DNA from 3 places in the Massilia haematophila genome. Region 1 is predicted to be linked to each of the others. Evidence: predicted binding sites of a transcription regulator. Region 1 holds the regulator's gene; each other region holds the start of a gene.

Region 1 (3,261 bases):
ATGTTCACTTCCGGCATGGCCATCTTGGTGCGGTCGGTCACGATGCGCAGTCCGGTGTCCGGGCCGCCCTGGGCGATGCCCATGCCGCCGCCCATCACGACGCCGTCCATGACCGAGATATAAGGCTTCGGATAGAAGTGAATCAGGTGATTCAGGGCGTATTCTTCGGTGAAGAAATCCTCGAGCAGCGCGCTACCGCCCATCGGCGTGGCGTGGCCGGCTTCGTGGAAGAAGCGGATGTCGCCGCCCGCGCACAGGGCTTTTTCGCTGCTGCTGGTGATCACGACCGCGTCGACCCTGCTGTCGTCGCGCCAGGCCAGCAGCACCTCGGTCAGGCGCCGCACCATGTCGAGCGATAACGAGTTCAATGCTTTCGGACGGTCGAGGGTGATCGTGCCGGTGCCGTTGGCAACGCGGGTCAGGACGAAGTCGGTCATGGTCGGTCCGTGGTAGAAAAAACACGCATTCTACCGAAGGACGAGACAACTGGGGTATTGACGGCGCGGCAAGAAATGAACATGCCGGAAATGAAAAGGGCGCCATGGGCGCCCTCGTTCAGACGGTGCTTGCCGGCCTGTCAGGCGACGGCTGCCTCTCCGCCTTCAGGGCGGCGCTTGAGCGCCTCGTGACTATGATTCTGCAGGATGGTTTTGTATTTCATCACCTGCCGATCCAGCCTGTCCATCAACAGGTCGATCGCCGCGTACAGGTCTTGCGCAACGCTTTCCACGTGCACGGTCTTGCCGGACATGCGCACATTAATCTCGGCTTTCTGCCTTTTGTCTTTTTCGGTGAGATTGTCGATCGCGAGGATCACGTGGGAGTCGATCACTTGATCGAAATGGCGGGTAATGCGTTCGAGCTTGTTCTGTACGTATTCACGGATGGCGGGGGTTACGTCGAGGTGGTGACCGCTGATGGTGAGATTCATACACACTCCTTTGAAGATGTGGCGGCTGCCGCGCCGCGCCACAAGGAAGCGCGAGGGTGCCGCCGTTACAAGGATTTGCGGAGACTAACGGGAGGAATTTTCAGTGCTTCACGGTACTTGGCAACCGTGCGGCGTGCGATGACCATTCCTTGTTCACCGAGCATTTCCGCGATCTTGCTATCGGATAATGGGTTCTTGGGGTCTTCTGCTCCTGTCAGTTGCGCGATGAGAGCCCGGATCGCCGTCGAAGACGCTTCGCCCCCCGCTTCGGTGGCGACGTGGCTTCCGAAGAAATACTTCAACTCAAACATGCCGTGCGGGGTCAGCATGAATTTCTGAGTTGTGACACGAGAAATTGTGCTCTCGTGTAGTCCTAGTGTATCAGCTATCTCACGAAGCACAAGGGGCCGCATGGCAACCGCGCCATGGCTGAAAAAGTTCCGCTGACGCTCAACGATTGCCTGCGATACACGCAGGATCGTGTCGAAGCGCTGGCGCATGTTCTTGATCAGCCACTTCGCTTCCTGCAGCTGCGCGCTCATCTGGCTTTCGCCCTTGCCCTGCTTGAGCAGGGCCGCGTACATGTTGTTCACGCGCAGGCGCGGCATCACGTCCTGGTTCAGCATCACGCCCCAGCCGTTCTTCGTTTTCCGGACAATTACGTCCGGAACCACGTAGTCCGAGGTGCTCGAGGCGAAGGCCGCGCCGGGATGCGGATTGCACTGGCGGATCACAGCCTGGGCTTCGCGCAGGTCTTCGTCGTCGCAGTCGAGCGCCTTTTTCAGTTTGTTGAATTCGCGCTGCGCGAACCAGGTGAGATATCCCTCGACGATCTTGAGGGCCATGCGCCGCGTCACCAGCGGCACGCCAGGCATGGCGCGGATCTGCAGCGCCAGGCATTCGGCGGCGCTGCGCGCACCCACGCCCACCGGATCGAGGCTTTGCACCAGCGCCAGCGCGCAGCGCAGCTCGTCCATCTCGACCTCGAGCTCCTCGGGCAGGCGCGCGTGGATCTCATCCAACTGCTCTTCCAGGTAGCCGTTGTCGTCGATGGCGTCGATCACCAGTTCGGCCAGCGCGCGGTCGCGCATGCCCAGTCCCGTCACCCGCACCTGTTCCGACAGGTGCTCGCGCAGCGTGACGCCGGCCGCTTCCAGCTGCGGGCGGCCATCCTCGTCCTCGCCGTTGCCGGCGCCACGTCCGGGTTCGCCCCAGTCGCCATCGCCGCGGTCGGCATCGCGCTCGCCATCGGCGCCCGCGGCGTCGAAACCGTCCACCGCTTCGCCGTTCGCGGCCCCCTCTTCCGCGCCGGGCGCGGCCGGCGCCTCGCCGCTGCCGGGCGCACTGTTGATGGCGCCGTCGGCGAGCAGGCGCACCGAGTGGTCGAGCGGATCGTCGAGCCGTTCGAGCAAGGGATTGTCGGACAGGATCTGTTCGATTTCCTGGTGCAGTTCCAGCGTCGACAACTGCAGCAGGCGGATCGATTGCTGAAGCTGCGGGGTGAGCGCCAGGTGCTGCGAAGTCCGGAGTTGCAGGGATTGTTTCATCGCTTGTTGCTGCCAGGTTGTCGCTTCGTGATTGCTACGATTGCTACATGCGGAAGTGCTCGCCCAGGTAGACGCGGCGCACCGATTCGTCGGCGATGATGTCGTCAGGGCGGCCCGAGGCCAGCACGGCGCCCTGGTTGATGATGTAGGCGCGGTCGCAGATGCCGAGCGTCTCGCGTACGTTGTGGTCGGTGATCAGGACGCCGATGCCGCGCTCCTTCAGGAAGCGCACGATGCGCTGGATCTCGATCACCGCGATCGGGTCGACCCCGGCGAAGGGTTCGTCGAGCAGCACGAAGCGCGGATTGGTGGCCAGCGCGCGCGCGATCTCGACGCGGCGGCGCTCGCCGCCCGACAGCGACAGCGCCGGGTTCTCGCGCAGCTTCTCGATCTGGAGTTCGGCCAGCAGCGAATCGAGGCGCTCGTTGATCGCGTCCTTCGAGAGCGGCTTGCCGTCGTCGTTGCGCTGCAGCTCCAGCACGGCGCGGATGTTGTCCTCGACGGTGAGCTTGCGGAACACCGAAGCTTCCTGCGGCAGGTAGGACAGGCCCAGCACCGCGCGCCGGTGGATCGGCAGGCTGGAGATGTCGGTGCCGTTGATCTCGATCGACCCGGCGTCCGACGGCACCAGGCCGACGATCATGTAGAAGGACGTGGTCTTGCCGGCGCCGTTCGGGCCGAGCAGGCCGACGACTTCGCCGCAGCCCACTTCCAGCGACACGTCGCGCACCACCAGGCGCTTGCCGTAACTTTTCTGCAGCCCCCGGACCACCAGGGTGCTGC
Region 2 (3,261 bases), 1.1 Mb from region 1:
ACCACACGGTGATCGGCTGGCTCGACCAGTACCTGAAGCGCTAACTGAACCGCTAACGTCCTGTCTCGGCCTGCCGACAAAGCCCGCTGTGCAGCGGGCTTTTTTGTTGCCTGTGACAATCGATGGTTTTTTATCAGCATGACCGCTGGTATCATGCTCCTCTTTGCTGGCCGGTCGGTCAGCTCTCCGGAAGATCATCATGCATGGCGGCCAGGCGCAAGAACTGAAACCCGAGGACTACGATTTCGAGACCATGAACTTGCAGGTCGGCACGCGCCTGCAGTTCATCACGCATCGCCGCGTCAAGCCGGTCCAGCATTTCTCGAGCCTGATCGGCTACGTGAAGGACGAGTACATCATCCTCAAGATTCCGATGGAAAACGGGGCGCCAATCGCGCTGACCGAGGGCGAGCGCCTGACGATCCGCGTGTTCTCGGGCGTCAAGGTGTGCTCGTTCGCCTGCACCGTCGAGCGCGTGTTCGCGCGGCCGCTGTTCTACGTCCACGTCTCGTTCCCGAAATCGGTGCAAGGCACCAGCCTGCGCACTGCGATGCGGGTCAAGGTCGACCTGCCGGCCCAGCTCGTCGGCGGCGGCAGCCAGGCCTGCAACATCGTCAACCTGTCGGTAACGGGCGCCCTGATCGAATCGAAGCGCCGCCTGCCCCAGGACGACACGGCCCTGACCCTGCAGTTCGTCCTGAAGGCGCCGCCGGATGACCAGGAAGTGAAAGTCAACACGCGCGCTTCGATCCGCAACGTCAACGTGGTGCAGGCGGGGGATGGCGAGGTGTTCACCTATGGGGTACAGTTCATCGAACTCGATCCGGGACATTACACGCTGTTGCAGAACATGACGTATGAGGCGTTGCTGGCGGATCGGCAGAAGATTGTCTGAGGCGTGGGCTCTCTGCTTGTCGTATTATGCCAGCACGCAAATAGCAAAAAGACCGCCGAGGCGGTCTTTTTGTTTGGGTCCTGCTTTCGAGTTTTGCCTCGAGGCAGCCGAGATGGGCTAGCCTCGTTTTGAGCGATCCTCTTAAGTGTTGTCGGTGCTGGTGTCCGCGTCACCACCGCCAGCCGCTTCGCAGCCGGTCGGCAGGAATTTTTCGCCTGCGGCAAAACCGGTCGCAACGCAGCTGTATTCGCCTTTATCGGAGCGGAACAGGGCGATCGATGCACCAGCGTCTGCATCCGCAGCCAGACGGCCCGGTGCATCGATGGCGCAGCTGATCACCGACGCAGTCGCGCCTTCGGCAGCCGACGGGGCGACGACGGTGAATGCGCTGCAGTTACCGGTCTTGGTTGGCAGGCCGGTGGCTGCCGTGTAGGCCTCGTCCGTAGTGGTCTTGCCTTCGACAACGGCCATTTCGTAGCCAGTCTTGCCGCCGGTGATGTCGGCATAGGCAGCCGCTGCCTTCGACTTGGCGATGTAGTCCTGGTAGGCCGGGATGGCGACAGCGGCCAGGATGCCGATGATCGCGACGACGATCATCAGTTCGATCAGGGTAAAGCCGGCTTGTGCTTTCTTAACGATTTTCATCGATTTCATGGTGTATCTCTCCAAGGGTCAGTAGTCGGTTGGTATTGCGTTGTTTGGTGCCACGCTTCATCTATTGCAAACGCCGTGCCAGCCCATTCCCCTGGGAAATTGTTAGTTTCCTTGAAACAAAAGCGACGATTTACGGCAGAGTTGGCTCAAGGAGTGACAAATTTTGTCAGTTCATAAGCAATTTCTGTCGAGCAATGGACGTGTGCGCAAGAATTGTCGCTCGGGTTCGTGCCAGCCCGGCCGCCCGCATGATGCCGCAAGACGCTCCGTCCACGGCTGAGCTGCCACAATAAAAAAGGTTCATCGCACTTTGCCGGGGAACGCATCCTTGATTTTCAGGAAGAAGTAGGATGCGTCCCGAAAACCGTAGGCCATGCGCTTGATGACCTTGATGCGGTTGTTGACGCCTTCAAGGATCGATGAGCTCATCGGATAGATGGCTGATGCCAGGATGCCGCGGCGATATTTGGCCAGGCGTTTGGCAAACTGGATCAGCGGTGCGATCTGGCTTTGCAAGGCGAGCTTGAGCCAGGCTTTCCACCGCCGGGCACCGTCCCGGACTGATGGCGCATACCAGATTTCCTTCAGCTCGGTCTTGAGCAGGTAAACCGTTGCCAAGGGCTGGTTGGCAGCCAACAGCTCTTCGAGCTTGACGGCCTGCTCGGCCTTGAGGTTGTCACGATTGCGCAGTAACAGCCAGCGACTGCGCTTGATGACCTGGCGGGCTTTTGGTTCGGCACGCAAGGCATTGGCCTGGTCGACACGAACCCGGTCGACCACTTCGCGACCGAAGCGCGCCACCACATGAAACAGGTCGTAGACGACTTCTGCGTTTGGACATTGCTGGCGAACTTCGAGGTCCATGGCCGTGTTCATATCCATGGCAACGGCTTCGATCCGCTGGCAGCCTTCCTCTCCCAGCAACTCGAAGAACGGCCGAATCGCTTCCCGGCTATTGCCTTCTCCCACCCATAGCACCCGCATTCGTTCGGCATCCAGGGCGACAGTGGCGTACCGGTGCCCCTTGTGCAGGGCGAATTCGTCCATGACCAAGCGCCGTACGCCTTCTGCCGAGAAGCCACCATGCAGGTGCTGCAAGCGCCGATGATCGATGTCCTTGATGGTATGCCAGTGCAGGCCGGTCAACCGGGCCACATGGGCTATCGGAAGCAGCTGTGCCAGCGCCTCCACCCAGAGGCGCACGCGGTGCGTGATGCGCGCCCGGCGGTCGAGCCAAACAATGTGCTCGGCTACCCGTGCGTCGCAGTGATGGCAGTCCAGTCGCCGCACCGGCACATCGAGCCAGACACGCCTATCCAGAATGTCGCGGTCACGCACCTTACGCCTTCGGCGCTCATGAACCAGAGCGCAAGGCTGGCGGCATGCCCCGCACAAAGCTTCGCTTGAAGGGCTGGTATCGAGAACGATTAACAGCGACCCGTCCTCTTGTTCGTGGACGGCATCGACAATATGGCCTTCCCAAAACGGGACAGACGGCATAGCATTGAGCATGGCGGTGGTTTGACAGACTGATTTGTTTGGCGACTATCAATCTACCAACATCAGACCTCCGCCACCACCTCCTGCTCAGTTCGTCAATCCCGTCTTCCCCCATTCCCCGCGAAGAACCATAAAAAAGGGAAGCCCGCAGGCTTCCCTCTTCGCGACAAGAATCGTCTGGGATTACAGCATGGCCTTCAGCAGGCGAGCCA
Region 3 (3,261 bases), 4.5 Mb from region 1:
CTCGCGCACGTTGCCCGGCCAGCCGTAGCGCTCGAGCAGCGGGGCGCAGGCCGCCAGCTCGGCATGCAGGTTCGGATGCGGCCGCGCGCCGAGCGCGGCGAGCGACTGCTTGAGCGACCATTCGGCCAGCGGCGCGATGTCCGGCAGGCGCGCGCGCAGCGGCGGCAGCGCCAGGCGCAGCACCGCCAGCCGGTAGAACAGGTCGGCGCGGAAGCGTCCTTCGCGCACCCGCGCTTCCAGGTCGCAGTGGGTGGCGCTGACCACGCGCACGTCGATCGGCACCGGCCGCGTGCCGCCGACCCGCATCACTTCGCGCTCTTCCAGCACCCGCAACAGGCGCGTCTGCAGCGCCAGCGGCATCTCGCCGATCTCGTCCAGGAACAGGGTGCCGCGGTTGGCCGCCTCGAACAGCCCGGCATGGCCGCCGCGCCGGGCGCCGGTAAAGGCGCCTTCCTCGTGGCCGAAGAGTTCCGATTCCAGCAGCGATTCCGCGATCGCCCCGCAGTTCACCGCCACGAAAGGCCGGTTCGCGCCCAGGCTGCGCGGGCCTTCGCGGTGGATCGCCTGGGCGACGAGCTCCTTGCCGCTGCCGGTCTCGCCCTGGATCAGGACGGTGGCCGGCGAGCGCGCATACAGCACCACCGACTGCCGCAGCCGCTCCATCGCCTCGGACTCGCCGCGCAGGTCGTTCAGCCCGCGCCGGGCGCGGCGCGGTTCGCTGGCCGGCCCGCGCCGGATGCGGTTCGCTTCCAGCTGGGTCAGGCGCGCCACTTCCAGCGCATCGTCGAAGGCCTGGCGGATCGAGGCGGCCGAGTACAGGAACACGCTGCCCAGGCCCGCTTCCTCGGCCAGGTCGGCGATCAGGCCGGCGCCGACGATGACTTCGATGCCGTCCGCCTTCATTTCCTTGATCGCCGCGCGCGCGTCTTCGCGCGTCACATAGGTGCGCTGGGCGATGCGGATGCCGAAGGTCGCGCTGAAGTCGGCCAGCTCGGGCAGGGGCTGCTGGTAGCTGATCACGCCGATACGGCTGGAGGCCTTGCGCGCCCGCGCCAGCGCCTGCATCACGTCGAAGCCGCTGGCTTTGGCCACCACCACTGGCGCCGAGACCCGGCCCTTGAGGTAGGCGCCGTTCGAGCCGGCGGCAATCACCACGTCGCAGCGTTCGCTGGCCATCCGTTCGCGGATGTGGCGCGCGGCCTCGTCGAAGCCCAGGTGGATCGGTTCGATCGTGGCCAGGTGGTCGTACTCGAGGGTGATGTCGCGGAACAGGTCGGACAGGCGCGATACCGAGACGGTCCAGATCACCGGCTTGTCGGCTTCGTGCGGAAGAGGGGAGAGGGGGCGCATGTTGCAATTGTAATGCATTGGTGTTTCAGATGTTTCACGATGAAACGCTGCTGCAACATCGCAGCGCTTGATGCAGCAGGCTGCTTGACGCTAAACGCCTGAACTATCAGGCTTTCAGGGAGCCCAAGCTGTGCCGGCAACGCTGGCACGCTCCTTGCAAAGGAAAATGCATTCATTTGTGAACCACCCAGGAGACACCATGATCCAATCGCCAGGCGCGCTGTTCCGTCGCGCCGTCCAGGAAGAATCGCCGCTGCAGGTCGTCGGCGCCATCAATGCCAACCACGCCCTGCTGGCCAAGCGCGCCGGCTTCAAGGCCATCTACCTGTCGGGTGGCGGCGTCGCCGCCGGCTCGCTGGGCCTGCCGGACCTGGGCATCTCGAACCTGGACGACGTGCTGACCGACGTGCGCCGCATCACCGACGTGTGCGATCTGCCGCTGCTGGTCGACGTCGACACCGGCTTCGGTTCCTCGGCCTTCAACGTCGCCCGCACCGTGAAGTCGATGATCAAGTTCGGCGCAGCCGCGATCCACATCGAAGACCAGGTCGGCGCCAAGCGCTGCGGCCACCGTCCGGGCAAGGAAATCGTCTCCAAGCAGGAAATGGTCGACCGCATCAAGGCGGCGGTGGACGCCCGCACCGACGAGAACTTCGTGATCATGGCGCGTACCGATGCGCTGGCCGTGGAGGGCATCGATGCCGCCATCGAGCGCGCGGTGGCCTGCGTCGAAGCCGGCGCCGACATGATCTTCCCGGAAGCGATGACCGACCTGGCGATGTACTCGCAGTTCGCGAAAGCCGTCGGCGTGCCGATCCTGGCCAACATCACCGAGTTCGGCTCGACCCCGCTGTTCACGGTCGACGAACTGAAGACCGCCGACGTCGGCCTCGTGCTGTACCCGCTGTCGGCCTTCCGCGCCATGAACAAGGCAGCCGAGAACGTCTACACGGCGATCCGCCGCGACGGCAGCCAGCAGGCCGTGGTCGACACCATGCAGACCCGCGCCGAACTCTACGAGCGCATCAATTACCACGATTTCGAGCAGAAACTGGATGCGCTGTTCGCAGCGCAAAAGAAATAATCGGACACTGAACAGGAGACCAACATGAGCGAACAAAATCCAACCTTCAAGCCAAAGAAATCCGTGGCCCTGTCGGGCGTTGCCGCCGGTAATACCGCGCTGTGCTCGGTCGGCAAATCGGGCAACGATTTGCACTACCGCGGCTACGACATCCTGGACGTGGCCAACTCCTGCGAATTCGAAGAGATCGCCTACCTGCTGGTGCACGGCAAGCTGCCGACCGGCGCCGAACTGAAGGGCTATAAAGCCAAGCTCAAGATGCTGCGCGGCCTGCCGCAGGCGGTCAAGCTGGCGCTGGAAGCGCTGCCGGCCGGCAGCCATCCGATGGACGTGATGCGCACCGGTGTCTCGGCCCTGGGCTGCGCGCTGCCCGAGAAGGACGACCACAACATCGCCGGCGCGCGCGACATCGCCGACCGCCTGATGGCATCCTTCGGCTCGATGCTGCTGTACTGGTACCACTACAGCCACAACGGCAAGCGCATCGAGACCGAGACCGACGACGATTCGATCGGCGGCCACTTCCTGCACCTGCTGCACGGCACCAAGCCGCCGGAAGAGTGGGTCCGCGCGATGCACACCTCGCTCATCCTCTACGCCGAACACGAATTCAACGCCTCGACCTTCACCGCGCGCGTGATCGCCGGCACCGGCTCCGACATGCACTCGGCCATCACCGGCGCGATCGGCGCGCTGCGCGGACCGAAGCACGGCGGCGCCAACGAAGTCGCACTCGACATCCAGAAGCGCTACGAGAACGCCGACGAAGCCGAGGCCGACATCCGCAACCGCGTGGCCAACAAGGAAGTCGTGATCGGCTTCGGCCA

The links. Region 1 encodes sigma-54, which starts transcription at its own class of promoters, with help from an activator protein. Its sites were predicted from a motif close to TGGCANGNAANCTGCTTT; they were not measured.
Region 2: the regulator sigma-54 is predicted to act here: its motif matches at 1,613-1,630, upstream of ACFOPH_RS16410 (pilin).
Region 3: the regulator sigma-54 is predicted to act here: its motif matches at 1,494-1,511, upstream of prpB (methylisocitrate lyase).

The regions. Positions count from the first base shown of each region.
Region 1 is NZ_JBHRVV010000001.1:4,770,404-4,773,664, reverse strand. Features, by position in the region: gene ACFOPH_RS21160 (enoyl-CoA hydratase/isomerase family protein) at 1-437, opposite strand, end outside; gene hpf (ribosome hibernation-promoting factor, HPF/YfiA family) at 578-931, opposite strand; gene ACFOPH_RS21150 (RNA polymerase factor sigma-54) at 997-2,478, opposite strand; gene lptB (LPS export ABC transporter ATP-binding protein) at 2,522-3,261, opposite strand, start outside.
Region 2 is NZ_JBHRVV010000001.1:3,703,542-3,706,802, forward strand. Features, by position in the region: gene ACFOPH_RS16400 (S9 family peptidase) at 1-44, shown strand, start outside; gene ACFOPH_RS16405 (flagellar brake protein) at 200-895, shown strand; gene ACFOPH_RS16410 (pilin) at 1,037-1,549, opposite strand; gene ACFOPH_RS16415 (ISL3 family transposase) at 1,850-3,061, opposite strand; gene sucD (succinate--CoA ligase subunit alpha) at 3,233-3,261, opposite strand, start outside.
Region 3 is NZ_JBHRVV010000001.1:278,282-281,542, forward strand. Features, by position in the region: gene prpR (propionate catabolism operon regulatory protein PrpR) at 1-1,350, opposite strand, end outside; gene prpB (methylisocitrate lyase) at 1,550-2,434, shown strand; gene prpC (bifunctional 2-methylcitrate synthase/citrate synthase) at 2,459-3,261, shown strand, end outside.